Regions from separate parts of the Photorhabdus sp. RM323S genome, predicted to be linked through region 3. Evidence: predicted binding sites of a transcription regulator. Region 3 holds the regulator's gene; each other region holds the start of a gene.

Region 1 (5,247 bases), on a different contig from region 3:
GGAGCTGGTGGCAGCTCCCCGCGCTTCATTAATCAGTATTCTTCGCTTCACATCAGCAAAACGAACTTTGTAGAATTCGTCCAGATTATTGGAGTAAATACCCAGGAACCGCATCCGTTCTATCAATGGGTTGCTCTTATCCGCCGCTTCCTGAAGCACACGCTCGTTGAAGGATAACCAACTAAGTTCTTTCTCGGTATAGAGCCTGTCTTGGGACATTGTTACTCCAAGTGTTGAGGTAAAGGTAATATTATTAGTCGTGGCCGGTTGTTGTAATCTCGTCTGTCATGATGGGTTCAGGTCTTTTCATTTGCCTTGGATGCGAAATATTGAGGTTGGAAAACACACATGCGAATGGCTGTGCGGTAACAGCCATTAATAAAGAATTCATCTATTAATTCTCCCTCAGTGTAAAAACCCAGCTTATTATAGATATGAATGGCTTTGGTGTTTTCCTTATCAACAATCAGGTAGAGTTTATACAGGTTAAGGACAGAAAACGCGTATTCCATTGCCAGTTTTGCCGCTTTGATTGCATGGCCCTGACCCTGATAGGCCGGATCGATAATGATCTGAAATTCTGCCCGGCGATGGATGTAGTCGATTTCGACTAATTCAACCAGCCCAACTTTGGCGTTAGAATTCGTGATAATAAACCGACGTTCGCTCTGATCGTGAATATGTTTGTCGTAGAGATCGCTCAGTTCAACAAAAGCTTCATAAGGCTCTTCGAACCAGTAACGCATGACGCTGGCGTTGTTATCTAATTGATGGATAAATGGCAGATCTTCCCGCTCAAGGGGACGTAATCTGACAGGTGGAGAATGAGAACCACCAGACATTTGATACCTCGGTGTTTTTAATCAATAAGAGAGTATTATTAACAATAGTTCGCAGTGCCGGGTATATTACCACAGCACTGTAATTAGGGGGGAATAAATAGATTATTCTGCGGCATAGCCTTGTGGAGGAAGGATATTCCCATCCAAATGGGCTTTGCCATTAACCATGCTCAGGCGCCCTTCGACAAACCAGTTGATCACTAATGGGTAGATATCGTGCTCCTGAGTTTGAACTCGTTTAATCACCTCACTTTCTTGATCATTTGCAAAAATAGGGACTTTGGCTTGCAGGATCACTGGGCCGCCATCCAGCTCTTCTGTCACAAAATGAACGGAAGTGCCGTGTTCTGTATCGCCATTTTCCATTGCCTTGCGGTGAGTATGCAGACCGGGATATTTGGGCAATAGAGAAGGGTGAATGTTTAGCAGGCGACCAAAGTAGTGTTGAACAAAATCTGGCGTCAGAATACGCATATAACCTGCGAGAACGACTAAATCGGGTTGATACTGATCGATGGCGTGTTTCAGTGATTGATCATAAGTCTGGCGATCCGCATAGTTTTTCGGGCTGACGACATGGGCGGGAATTTCCGCCTGTTTAGCCCGTCGCAGACCGTAAGCATCGGCGGTATTACTGAATACCGCACAAATTTGTCCACTGATTTTGTTCTGTTGGCAGGCGTCAATCACCGCTTGGAGATTGCTGCCGTTGCCGGAGATCAATACAACGATGTTTTTCATTGAATAACAACCTGTTGTTCGTTCTCTTTCTGTGTGGCAATAGAGCCGATTTGCCAGGCTTTCTCACCGGCGGCGTTGAGCAATTCAAGCGCTTGCTTAACAGCTGTTTGTGGTAACGCAATGACCATGCCGACACCACAGTTGAATGTACGGTACATTTCATGACGGCTGACATTACCGGTTTGTTGCAGCCAGTTAAATATTGCCGGCCATTGCCAACTGGATTCATTAATTTGCGCCTGGGTATTTTCAGGCAGGACACGTGGAATATTTTCCCAGAAGCCGCCGCCGGTCAGATGAGCAATCGCGTGAACATCAAGGTGTTCAATCAGGGATAAAAGGGATTTCACATAAATTTTTGTCGGGGCGAGCAGGTGATCTGCCAGTGATTTGCCTTCAAGCTCAGTTGCTTCCGGATCTGTGTTGCTGACGGCCAGAATTTTGCGTATCAGAGAATAGCCGTTTGAATGAGGACCACTGGCGGCGAGAGCAATCAGGGCATCACCCGCCTGAACTTTACTGCCATCAATGATTTCTGATTTCTCAACGACACCAACACAGAAACCAGCAACATCATAATCTTCACCGTGATACATCCCCGGCATTTCCGCGGTTTCACCACCCACCAGAGCACAGCCGGATAATTTACAACCTTCCGCGATACCGGTAATAACGCTGGCGGCGGTATCAACATCCAGTTTTCCGGTTGCATAATAATCAAGGAAGAACAGGGGTTCTGCGCCCTGGACAACCAGGTCGTTGACGCACATTGCAACTAAATCAATGCCGATAGTGTCATGGCGTTTCAGATCCATCGCCAGACGCAACTTGGTACCAACACCGTCGGTACCGGAAACCAGAATAGGTTCGCGGTATTTTTGCGGTAATGCACATAAAGCGCCAAATCCACCTAAACCGCCCATGACTTCTGGACGACGAGTCTGTTTTACAACACCTTTGATACGGTCTACCAAGGCATTACCAGCATCGATATCTACACCGGCATCTTTATAGCTGAGAGAGGTTTTGTTGGTCACTGAGAAGCCCTCAAGGCGGTTGCATTTGATAAATTAAGATAGAACACTGACAATTCTAACAGCCTGAGCAAACGTTTGCGAGACTCTTATTTAGGATCTCAGTTATCGGAGAAAAGCCGTGCGTTTGATTAAAATCAACGGATTGGTAGTGGTGTTGTGGTTAAAAGGCGGTATAATCTCGCGATTTTTTGTCTGCCGATGACTTGACATACAGTAGGAGAAGTCCATGAAGATCGTTGAGGTGAACCACCCACTTGTTAAACATAAACTCGGCCTGATGCGAGCGAATGATATCAGCACCAAACGCTTTCGTGAACTGGCCGCAGAAGTCGGAAGCCTTCTGACTTATGAAGCCACCGCTGATTTAGAAACCGAAAAGGTCACGATTGATGGCTGGTGTGGCCCGGTAGCTGTTGAGCAGATTAAAGGTAAGAAAATAACCGTTGTGCCTATTTTGCGTGCAGGATTGGGTATGATGGATGGCGTATTGGAGAACGTACCAAGTGCCCGGATCAGTGTCGTAGGTGTGTATCGCGATGAAGAAACGCTAGAACCGGTCCCTTATTTCCAGAAACTGGCTTCTAATATTGATGAACGTCTGGCGCTGGTGGTTGATCCCATGCTGGCGACCGGCGGTTCCATGATTGCAACTATCGATTTATTGAAAAAAGCAGGCTGTCAGTCAATTAAAGTTCTGGTTTTGGTTGCGGCACCTGAAGGTATTACTGCGCTGGAAAGAGCCCATCCCGATGTAGAACTGTATACCGCTTCTATTGATGAGAGACTTAATGAACAGGGCTACATTGTGCCCGGTCTGGGGGATGCAGGCGATAAAATATTTGGTACAAAATAATAAGTTAGCCGACTTTTGAGTCGGCTTTTTTTTGGTTCGTGATGCGATAATATCAAGAGGATAAACAAATGACCCGTCGCACTATTGGGGTAGATGAGCGGCTTCCACTTTTACAGACCATTCCACTGAGCTTCCAACATCTTTTTGCTATGTTTGGTGCGACGGTATTGGTGCCGATTCTGTTTAAAGTTAACCCGGCGACGATTCTGCTATTTAACGGGATCGGTACATTGTTATATCTGATTATTTGTAAGGGAAAAATTCCGGCGTATTTGGGATCGAGTTTCGCATTTATTTCGCCGGTTTTATTGTTGTTGCCATTGGGGTATGAATTAGCATTGGGCGGTTTTATCCTGTGTGGTGTGCTGTTTTGTCTGGTTGCATTAATTGTTAAAGTGGCGGGACGAGGCTGGATTAATGTGCTGTTTCCACCTGCGGCAATGGGGGCGATTGTTGCGGTTATCGGGCTGGAGCTTGCTGGTGTTGCGGCTGATATGGCCGGTTTGCGTCCGGCAGAAGGCGCTGATGTTAATCCAACGACGCTGACAATTTCGCTGGTCACACTGGCGGTGATTGTTCTTGGCTCCGTAATGTTCCGTGGATTTCTGGCAATCATTCCGATTTTGATTGGGGTGTTGGTGGGCTACGCACTGGCATTCCTGTTGGGGGAGGTTGACTTGACTCCTGTGCGTGAAGCACCGTGGTTTGCATTGCCAACTTTTTATACGCCCCGTTTTGAATGGTTCGCCATAATGACGATCCTGCCTGCGGCATTGGTTGTTATCGCGGAACATGTTGGTCATTTAGTTGTTACGGCAAATATTGTGAAGAGAGATTTGTTGAAAGAACCCGGTTTGCATCGTTCTATGTTCGCGAATGGTTTCTCAACTGTGATTTCTGGTTTCTTTGGTTCAACCCCGAATACGACTTATGGCGAAAATATTGGTGTGATGGCAATTACCAAAGTTTACAGCACCTGGGTTATTGGTGGCGCGGCGGTATTGGCGATTCTGCTCTCCTGTGTCGGTAAACTGGCGGCAGCAATTCAAGCCGTGCCTGTTCCGGTCATGGGCGGTGTTTCTCTGTTGCTTTATGGGGTTATCGGAGCATCCGGTATTCGGGTGCTGATTGATTCCAAAGTGGATTACAATAAAGCACAAAATCTGATTCTGACCTCCGTTATTCTTATTATTGGTGTCAGTGGCGCGAAAATAAATATTGGCGTTGCTGAACTTAAAGGGATGGCGCTGGCAACCATTGTGGGTATTGGTATGAGTCTGATTTTCCGCTTGATTAGTATTATTCGTCCTGAAGAACGATATATTGAATCTTCTGTTGAATCTGTTAAGCGCGATAAGTCATTGAAGCAATAAATTCGATTTATTTCCCCGTTTTGAATGGTTTTAATCAGGGAGAGCGGGGGAGGTGGACGTAAACTTATTTACGGTACCTGCGTTATGGAGGAAAAAGGAGCGAAAAGCTCCCTTTTCAGTTTATCGGACTACGTACCAGTTTCGTTTTTCATTGAGATACTGAACAGTACCTTCTCTTTCGGATTTTTTTAGGGCACTGTAAGCGGCTCTCATACGTTCAGCTTTTTTAGCTACCGCTTTTTCGAGTTCAAGCTTTTCTTTTTCGGCTTGTTTGTTATGTATGTATGACATAACCCCTCCTATTTGGATCTAACTTATCTGTCATGGTAAAGCCGTTTTGTGTCACAAATCGATTAATATATCGTTTATAGACCCTGTTCAGTCGCTCATCTGCGGCTAGC
Region 2 (5,247 bases), on a different contig from region 3:
TCAACGCGGATCAAAACCCGCTTACCCGCCAGATCTAAATCGGTCATCTTAATTACAGACATGGTGAATCCTCTCGTTGATTCTCTAAATTGTTTAATCTTGTGCCGTGTGCAGATCTATTATTATGCACCGTCTGTCAGCAACAGATCATTTGAAACCCGTAGCAGCCATTGCTAACGTTGTATCCAACATTCGGTTAGCAAAACCCCACTCATTATCACACCAGACTAATGTCTTAATCAGATGTTGCCCACTAACCCGCGTTTGTGTGCCATCAACAATCGCGCTGTGGGGATCATGGTTAAAATCCGTTGAAACTAACGGCAATTCGGTATAGTCAACTATACCACGAAATGAAGTTGCAGCTGATTTTTGCATTAATTCATTGATTTTTCTGACATTCACTGGAGATTTTACTGTAACGCTCAAATCAATAGCAGTAACATTAATCGTTGGTACGCGTACTGAGATGGCTTCAAAACGGTCACAGAATTTTGGAAAAATCCGGGTTATCCCTGCGGCCAGTTTGGTATCCACCGGAATGATAGACTGACTGGCAGCCCGGGTACGCCGTAAATCTTGATGATAGGCATCAATCACAGGCTGATCATTCATTGAGGCATGAATTGTTGTCACTGTGCCAGATTCAATCTCAAATGCATCATCCAATAATTTAATGATGGGAATAATACAATTGGTGGTGCAAGAGGCATTGGATACAATGCGATCCTCCGCTGTCAGTAAGTCTTGATTCACACCATAAACCACCGTCGCGTCTAAGTCATTACCACCCGGATGAGAAAACAGCACCTTTTTTGCGCCACTGGCAAGATGCGCTTCCCCATCAGCTCTGCTGCCATATATCCCACTGCAATCAAGAACAATATCAATCCCCAATTCTTGCCAGGGCAATGCCGATATATCGGGTTGATGAAACAGACGAATATTATCGTCACCAACCTGCAACAAATCATTATTCAACCGCACATCCCAGGCAAAACGACCGTGACTGGAGTCATACTTCAGCAAGTGAGCAATCCCTTCGGCATTGGCCAACTCATTAACAGCAATAATAGCAATTTCAGCCCGACGCCCAGACTCATAAAGAGCACGTAAAATACTGCGCCCTATCCTGCCAAAACCGTTTATTGCTACCTTGATTGTCATGTTACTCCCTGAATATAGTTATTACCACGCAACCGTTTAGGATAACTGACTCAATCACTAATGTACTGATTGTTTATCACAAAATTGCTAAAACTGTGGCACAAAAAACCTCTCCAGACAACAAAATGAAACGATTCAGCTACTGACAATGAGATTAAGGGAAAAGTAGATTGATGGCAATAGTAAACTCACGAAATGGAAAACGTGCCATAAGAGCCTGCATAGATTAAACAACGACCTTAATCCACAAATGATGAATACGACAATCAACTGTCACTTTTTTGTGACAGCATTTGATATAAATCAAACCCAATACATTGATCTATCAATACCATTCGCTCAAATATTGACAACCAGCTTCAATATATGGAAACTGGTTGTCGTTTATTGAAGTCTAGGAAAGGAAGTAAATCGTGTCGATCAGGAAAACTCCGGCGTCTGAGATATTCAACGAAATCACATTGGCGGTATTCCGGCTCAATGCCCGACTGCTCTCTAAAGGGGATAAGCTCGTTGCCCCGTTGGGTATCACGAGCGCGATATGGCAGGTACTCAGTGCGATTGCACTCGCACCGCATCCACTCTCAGCGCCGCAGATTGCCGCAACGATGCGCATCACACGCCAAGGTGCGCAGAAACAACTGAATCTTGGATTGAAGGCAGGAATGGTGAAAGCCATCATTAATCCCCGACACGAACGCTCACCGCTCTATCGACTCACTGAGCTTGGTCAGCGTACCTTTGATACGGCGACGTCGCTTGAAACCGAATGGATGGAATCGCTCGTGAAAGACACTGAACTCAACGAGCTGAAAGTGACGTTGGACACATTACTCAGCCTGGAGGCCAGACTGGAAGATCCATCGATGCCAGACAGTACTGAGGATTGGTTTATCAATCACGACAAAGAATTCGACTAAAAGTACGACGCACCAACGGATCGCTGCACAACCTTCATACCTATGTTGGCATGTCGCCGTCGTGAACCGCATGAATCGCACGGCTCACTCCGGCAGAATAGTAAAACAAACATAAATACAAACAAGTCACTTTCAGGAGATAAAGATGCTAAAGCTAGAAGAAATGGACACCCACGTGACCATGCGGGAACAATTATTTTCGAACACCGATGGTTCCATAGTACTGATGAACATATTTCATGTTGATCCCGCACAGGCAGACATCCTGGAGGCGGCCTGGAAGGAAGATGCGGAGTATATGCTGGCACAAACCGGCCTGATTTCCGCACAATTACATCGCGGGATCGCTGGCAGTGGTACGTTCATGAACTATGCTGTTTGGGAAAATTTGGAATGTTTTCGCGCTGCATTCACTAATCCAGAATTTCAGGCGAAGCTCGCCAAGTATCCCGATGGGATAACCGGGTCACCGCACATATTTCAAAAACTAGCCGTTCCCGGAATCTGCGAGGCATAAGTAAAAGAGCGCACCCGATCAACATTTACCCCGGATGCGCTCACTTCTAGACTAATTCATTATTTCAGCAGAGCTTTAGCCTTAGCGACGACATTCTCTACAGTGAAACCGAACTCTTTAAACAGCTGATCAGCAGGAGCCGATTCACCAAATGTCTCCATGCCCACGATAGCGCCATGCATACCGACATATTTAAACCAGTAATCAGCAATACCCGCTTCAACTGCAACACGCGCAGAAACCGCCGTTGGTAATACCGCTTCACGGTACGCTGCATCCTGCTTATCAAAAGCATTAGTAGACGGCATAGAAACGACACGTACTTTACGGCCTTCCTGAGTCAATTGATTATAGGCCCCTACCGCCAATTCAACTTCTGAACCTGTTGCGATCAGAATCAACTCTGGCTGACCTTCACAATCTTTCAGGATGTAAGCACCCTTTTCAATATTCGCCAACTGCTCAGCAGTACGCTCTTGCTGTGCCAGATTCTGGCGAGAGAAAATAAGTGCTGATGGACCTGTTTTACGTTCGATAGCGTATTTCCACGCCACTGCGGATTCAACCTGATCACATGGACGCCATGTGCTTAGATTTGGCGTCACACGCAAACTGGCAATCTGTTCTACCGGTTGGTGAGTCGGACCATCTTCACCCAAACCGATTGAGTCATGGGTATAAACAAAGATGCTGCGAATTTTCATCAGTGCCGCCATACGCACGGCGTTACGGGCATATTCAACGAACATCAGGAAAGTTGCGCCATAAGGTACAAAACCACCATGCAGAGCAATACCGTTCATAATGGCGGACATGCCAAATTCACGAACGCCATAATGGATGTAGTTACCTGCCTGATCTTCGTTCAATGGCTTAGAACCAGACCACATCGTCAAATTACTTGGCGCCAGGTCAGCAGACCCCCCCATAAATTCAGGCAGCACTTTACCGAAAGCTTCCAGAGCATTCTGAGAAGCTTTACGGCTGGCAATATTGGCAGGATTTTGTTGCAATTGTTCGATAAATGCTTTTGATTCGGTTTCCCAGTTTGCCGGTAATTCGCCACCGGTACGGCGTTTGAATTCAGCGGCTAATTCAGGATGCGCTTTTTCATAAGCAGCGAACTTCTCATTCCAGGTTGCTTGCTTCGCGTTACCCATCTCTTTTGCATCCCACGCAGAATAGATTTCCGCTGGAATTTCAAAGGGGGGATGATTCCAACCCAGCACTTCACGCGTTGCAGCAATTTCTGCGTCACCCAGTGGGGCACCGTGAGAATCATGCGTACCCGCTTTGGTTGGCGCGCCAAAACCGATCACTGTTTTACACATCAGTAATGAAGGTTTATCAGAAACTTTACGCGCTTCTTCAATCGCTGCTTTGACTGCATCTGCATTATGACCATCAACGCCGCGAACCACATGCCAGCCATAAGCCTCAAAACGACCTGCGGTATCATCGGTAAACCAGCCTTCAACATGACCATCAATAGAAATACCATTGTCATCATAGAAAGCAATCAGTTTGCCCAGTTTTAACGTTCCCGCCAGTGAGCAAACTTCATGAGAAATGCCTTCCATCATGCAACCATCCCCCATAAACACATAAGTGTTATGGTCAACAATATCATGACCAGGACGGTTAAATTGTGTAGCCAGAGTACGTTCAGCAATCGCAAAACCTACCGCATTGGCAATCCCCTGCCCCAAAGGACCGGTCGTTGTCTCTATGCCTGGCGCATAACCATACTCAGGATGGCCTGGAGTTTTGGAATGTAACTGACGGAAATTTTTCAGATCATCAATAGAAACGTCATAACCGGTGAGATGCAACAGGCTATAAATCAGCATAGAGCCATGGCCGTTAGACAATACAAAACGATCACGATCGACCCAATGTGGATCAGTTGGGTTATGATTTAAATAATCACGCCATAAAACTTCAGCGATATCAGCCATTCCCATAGGCGCACCAGGGTGCCCTGATTTTGCTTTCTGCACAGCATCCATGCTAAGGAAGCGAATAGCATTAGCAAGGGTTTTACGAGTGGTCATTTTCTACTCCAAGTGGGATAAAAACGTTTAGGGGGATAATTTTCTCAGCACAGCGTACAAACCGCAATCTTTAAAGCCAGATATTAAGGAAACTATCTTAATCTCACCTGAACAACAATTCTTTGATTTACGTTACTGGTTTGCATGAACTTCATCATTATCAGAGTAATAAACAAACTCATTACGCTATAGAGAGAGGTCATTTAATTAAACATAACTATTAGGCGCAAAGTGATAGATAAAATACCCAATTAAACGGAAACACACCTTCAATTCAAGGCAATTTCCAACTACCACATTGATTAATACTCAGCCCCCCTCCAGATATCAATATCATCGTCACATCAACAAATAAATAATTTAAAATCAAATAATACTTATATTAATATTTTATTATATAATGATATTTTTACGTAAAGTAATAAAAAATTTAATTAACAAATATCGATAAAACAAAAATATTATTTTTTGACGAATTAATTATTGCAATCCATTATATAATCAGGTTATTTTAAATAGAATAATAAAAATAGCTCCGATCCTTGGAGCATTAAAGACAAAAGCACTTATTTTATTTATGAAAATAAAG
Region 3 (5,247 bases):
TTTTATTTTACATTTATCACACAATCAAACTAAAAATTCCATTTAAAACATGAAGTTATAAAAACACTTAAAATAAAAACCGTTAGCCATCCCGTTAAGCAATAAATAAAAAAATAACAAACAAAACACTGTAAATTATAGTAGAACATTTATAACTTCGCCAAAAATATAACCCTATATAAGTAAATCATTGAATTGTTAACTCTAATAACCTCAAAATTTTCTAATTAAAATAGTGATGGCTGCTCAGGTAGTTCTTCATCTGTCTGATTTTGTGCTCTCACTGAACGTAAATATCTTTGCCGGCACAATCTCAATACTTCACGCTTTTGCCCATCTGACATTTTCATCCAATTAAATCTTTCTTCTCGGCTGCGATAACATCCCAAACAAAAACCCCGCTCATTAGTCTGACAAATTCCTCGACAAGGACTAGGAATAGCAAAGAACTCTAGTTGCTCGACCATCACATCCCGTTCCCTATACAATTCATATACTATATTTAATTATAAACCCAGATGAGAATAAATTATAATTATGGATAAATTGAACTGTAACCGTAAGACACGTTATAGTTAGTGGTTTTTGTGCGACCTGCCGCACAAAAATACTGGTAAAACCATTAAATGAGAGGTAATTATGCGCTTACTCCATACCATGATCCGCGTTGGTGATCTGCAACGCTCCGTTGATTTTTATACTGAAGTATTAGGAATGCGCCTACTGCGCGTCAGTGAGAATACAGAATATAAGTACTCACTCGCCTTCGTTGGCTACACAGATGAAAGCGAAGGGGCGGTAATCGAGTTAACTTATAACTGGGGAGTTGACCATTATGCAATGGGAGATGCCTTTGGTCATATTGCATTAGGTGTCGATGATGTCGCAGCCACTTGCGAATCTATTCGCAAAGCAGGTGGTAACATTACCCGTGAAGCCGGCCCGGTAAAAGGTGGAACAACCATTATTGCTTTCGTTGAAGATCCAGACGGTTACAAAATTGAGCTTATTGAAAACAAAAATGCCAGTAACGCCCTGGGTAACTCAATCTGATGTCTGACAAAAAAGAGCCAAACGTCCTTAGTGGGCGTTTTCGAGGTTATTACCCTGTCGTTATTGATGTTGAAACTGGCGGCTTTAATGCCAAAACAGACGCGTTACTTGAAATTGCCGCCATCACACTGGAGATGGATGATCAAGGTTGGCTGGCACCCAGCGAATCACTTCATTTCCATATTGAGCCATTTGAGGGCGCAAATCTTGAACCAGCAGCCCTGGCGTTTACCGGCATCGATCCATCAAACCCGCTACGTGGAGCAGTAAGCGAGTATGAAGCTCTGCACGCTATTTTTAAAATGGTTCGTAAAGGGATAAAAAATAGTCATTGCAGTCGGGCCATTATCGTTGCGCACAATGCTAACTTTGATCATAGCTTTGTTATGGCTGCCGCAGAACGCGCCAGACTGAAACGGAATCCATTTCATCCCTTTGCGACTTTTGATACGGCGGCTTTAGGTGGCCTGGTATTAGGACAAACGATTTTAGCAAAAGCCTGCGCCACAGCCGGGATCCCATTCGATAATAATCAGGCTCACAGCGCCTTATATGATACTGAGCGTACCGCTGAATTATTCTGTGAAATGGTTAATCGCTGGAAACAACTTGGTGGCTGGCCCTTAGCGACAACAGAAGAAGAAAAAACCGGATAAACTTATAGCTAACTATAAGATTAATACAATCAAATTGAAATTTAAGCAATAACAAAAACCCCCATATATCAACATATGGGGAGATAGCATAATAGCCTGTCGCTAATTTAAAAATTACTCTGTCGCGTTTTCGTCCTGAGAGCGATATTTATCAGCGGCTTCTTTAATTAATGTTTGTAACTCACCACGCTGATACATCTCAATGATAATATCGCATCCACCTACCAACTCACCCTCGACCCAAAGCTGAGGAAAAGTTGGCCAATTAGCATATTTTGGCAATTCTGCACGAATATCTGGATTTTGCAAAATATCTACATAAGCAAAACGTTCACCACATGCAGATAAAGCCTGAACAGCCTGTGCAGAAAAGCCACAATTTGGTAATTTAGGGGAGCCTTTCATATACAGCAGAATCGGGTTCTCTTTAATTTGGCGCTCAATCTTATCAATAGTCGTCATTTTTATTTCCTTTAAACCAACAGTATGTTGATAACCAACATCGTCACAATCTTGGCCGAGAATACCATTTTCTTTCACCAATATGCATCCTGATATTTTTTTATCCTGGAACGGATGGTTTCTTTTTGACTGTTATTTATCGTAGAAGTTATTAAGATAACTAGCAAAAATAGCCACACTAAAGATGCATTAGAACCACATATCTCCGCCGAAACACTGGAATACCGCTATGGCAAACACCATAACACTTCTGCTGTAAACCTGAATAACCTGGGTTAATCACCATCAGTTTGCCTGATGACTATCCGAACTAACATTAAAAGGGCAGATAAGCCATTGACGCTGTCTGCCCGCTAACCTTTCAATATAAAAACCCAATTTTTACATCACCTAATCAATTCAAAACATCAGGCAAAGATCAAGCAAACAGCGGCAAAAATGGCAATCATCACCAACGTGCTCACCGCAGTAAATAAGCCAAGCTTCAAATCGGTATCCATCGCTCCCCCTCAGAGTAGAAGTCTATAACCACAAATACCATTCAGTTAACATAGTTAATTATCCTTACATTAAGGAAAAAACATAAAATAGTGACTACCCTGCATTTTATACCATTGATTATTGCTTTCACTTTTGAGCCAGATCAGACAAAATTCAGGATTTATCGCTAATTTATTGCCAGCGGATACCCTAATGTATAAAGATACTGGCAAACGATTAACAAAGAGTTTTAAATTTAGACCAAAAGGTCAGGAGTCTTTCATCTCATGGCAACGATCAAAGATGTGGCTAAGAACGCTGGCGTTTCAACCACTACTGTATCCCATGTTATTAATAAAACCCGTTTCGTCGCCGAAGATACCAAGGCTGCCGTTTGGGCTGCTATCAAAGAGCTGAGTTATTCACCCAGTGCCGTTGCCCGCAGTCTGAAAGTTAACCATACAAAATCGATCGGATTACTGGCCACGTCCAGCGAAGCTCCCTATTTTGCTGAAGTTATTGAATCCGTTGAAAACAGTTGTTATAGCAAAGGCTATACGCTAATTTTGTGTAACTCACACAATAACATTGATAAACAGAAAGCCTATCTGGCCATGTTGGCACAAAAACGGGTGGATGGATTGCTGGTGATGTGTTCAGAATACCCGGAACAGTTATTAGGAATGTTGGAAGATTATCGCAATATTCCCATGGTCGTCATGGATTGGGGACAAGCCAGAGGTGATTTCATTGATACTATTATTGATAACGCATTCCACGGCGGTTATCTGGCTGGTCGCTATCTTATTGAGCGTGGTCATCGTGATATTGGTGCGATCCCTGGTCCCCTGGCACGAAACACCGGTGGTGGCCGTCATCAGGGGTTCTTGAAAGCATTAAAAGAAGCCAGCATTCCAATCAGAGAAGAGTGGATTGTTCAGGGGGATTTTGAACCAGAATCGGGCTACAAAGCCATGCATCAAATTCTAAATCAAAAACAGCGTCCGACGGCGGTCTTCTGTGGTGGTGATGTTATGGCAATGGGGGCTATTTGTGCTGCTGATGAATTAGGATTACGCATCCCACAGGATATTTCTGTGATCGGTTACGATAATATACGCAACGCCCGTTATTTCTCTCCGGCATTGACAACTATCCATCAGCCAAAAGAACGTCTGGGACAAATGGCGTTTTCTATGTTGCTAGACAGAATAGTCAGTAAACGTGAAGATGCTCAAACTATTGAAGTACATCCACGTTTGGTTGAACGGCGTTCTGTCACCGATGGCCCATTTATCGACTATCGCCGTTAATCCTCCCTATTCATCCTGAAGCCATTCAGCATTAAGAGTTTCACTATCGCCGAGATAGCCAAGAAGCCAACTTAATGCCGGAGAATGGCTATTTTGCACCCATGTTAAACAACATGGGCTATCAGGCAAAGGCTGCTCTAATGCCAATGCTTCCAGTTTCTTCTGCCGGATCAGCGGCATTGCCCTATGCTTAGGCACCATCCCCACACATAACCCCTCATTCAGACAAGCCAGACCAGATTCCCAATCAGGGACCACCAGCCTGCGCTGATTATCCAAAGTCCAAGTGTCACGCTTCGGTAAATTGCGGGATGTATCTTCAAGACACAAACTTGAATAAGGTCGCATTTGATCATCAGTCAGTAGACCGGTCAGTTGAGTCAGAGCATGACCGGTGCTGACGACACACAGCCAAGACATAAATCCCATATCCCGAAAATTGAACCTTTCCCCTACCGGAGCGACACGGGTAGCACCAATTGCAACATCAACCCGACCATCCACCAGCGCGTCCCATACACCATTAAAGACTTCCTGATGAATAAACAGCTCTATATCAGGAAAATGGTGATAAAAATCAAGAATAAGTTGACGACTGCGTTCTGGTTTAACAACCCGGTCAATAGCAATGCTGAATTGTCCTCTCCAGCCATTTGCAACCTGCTGGCACTGATGACGAGTGTCATTCATTTTTTTGATAACAATGCGGGCCTCTTTGATAAAAATAGTGCCTGACTCTGTCAATTCCACATCCCGATGACGACGTTCAAACAACGGGACGGCAAGCCACTCCTCCAGTTGTCTTACGGTATAACTGATTGCCGAGGGGACACGGTGAAGTTCCGATGCAGCGGCACTAAAACTTCCCGTTCTGACAACTGCATCCACAACTTCAAGTGAATATTCTGACCACATAATTTTACCTTTCAGTTTTTTTCACAGCATTATCCAAATATTACCGTTTCACAAGTAAAAATCACGACATATAGAATATACACAAATTTTCTTATCTACCTACACAGCAAGTTGTTTCAATCATGACATCCAAAGAGAGTAATCAAATGAAAAACTCAAGTCAGTTCATGTTCTACCTTGCAGGCTTGAGTATGCTGGGTTATCTGGCTATTGATATGTATCTGCCAGCATTCGGTTCTATGCAACAAGAATTGGGCACATCGGCGGGAGCAATTAGTGCCAGTCTAAGTATCTTTCTTGCAGGTTTTGCCTTTGCTCAACTTTTGTGGGGACCTCTTTCAGATCGCTTTGGCAGAAAGCCTATTATC

Evidence for each region. Region 3 encodes PurR, which represses purine synthesis genes. Its sites were predicted from a motif close to CANGCAAACGTTTGCNTG; they were not measured.
Region 1: the regulator PurR is predicted to act here: its motif matches at 2,685-2,702, upstream of purM (phosphoribosylformylglycinamidine cyclo-ligase).
Region 2: the regulator PurR is predicted to act here: its motif matches at 1,193-1,210, upstream of epd (erythrose-4-phosphate dehydrogenase).

What each region holds. Positions count from the first base shown of each region.
Region 1 covers NZ_JBHFKZ010000006.1:102,743-107,989, reverse strand. Annotated here, with positions in the region: gene ppk1 (polyphosphate kinase 1) at 1-219, opposite strand, end outside; gene speG (spermidine N1-acetyltransferase) at 297-842, opposite strand; gene purN (phosphoribosylglycinamide formyltransferase) at 945-1,583, opposite strand; gene purM (phosphoribosylformylglycinamidine cyclo-ligase) at 1,580-2,620, opposite strand; gene upp (uracil phosphoribosyltransferase) at 2,847-3,473, shown strand; gene uraA (uracil permease) at 3,542-4,846, shown strand; gene ACGF7G_RS04870 (hypothetical protein) at 4,967-5,137, opposite strand; gene ACGF7G_RS04865 (hypothetical protein) at 5,121-5,247, opposite strand, start outside.
Region 2 covers NZ_JBHFKZ010000029.1:13,103-18,349, forward strand. Annotated here, with positions in the region: gene pgk (phosphoglycerate kinase) at 1-62, opposite strand, end outside; gene epd (erythrose-4-phosphate dehydrogenase) at 148-1,167, opposite strand; gene ACGF7G_RS13035 (MarR family winged helix-turn-helix transcriptional regulator) at 1,581-2,087, shown strand; gene ACGF7G_RS13040 (antibiotic biosynthesis monooxygenase) at 2,233-2,604, shown strand; gene tkt (transketolase) at 2,664-4,658, opposite strand.
Region 3 covers NZ_JBHFKZ010000048.1:26,686-31,932, forward strand. Annotated here, with positions in the region: gene ACGF7G_RS17120 (DUF1289 domain-containing protein) at 228-467, opposite strand; gene gloA (lactoylglutathione lyase) at 640-1,053, shown strand; gene rnt (ribonuclease T) at 1,053-1,709, shown strand; gene ACGF7G_RS17135 (Grx4 family monothiol glutaredoxin) at 1,824-2,171, opposite strand; partial or broken gene ACGF7G_RS17140 (hypothetical protein) at 2,322-2,444, shown strand; gene purR (HTH-type transcriptional repressor PurR) at 2,939-3,964, shown strand; gene punR (DNA-binding transcriptional activator PunR) at 3,971-4,879, opposite strand; gene punC (purine nucleoside transporter PunC) at 5,026-5,247, shown strand, end outside.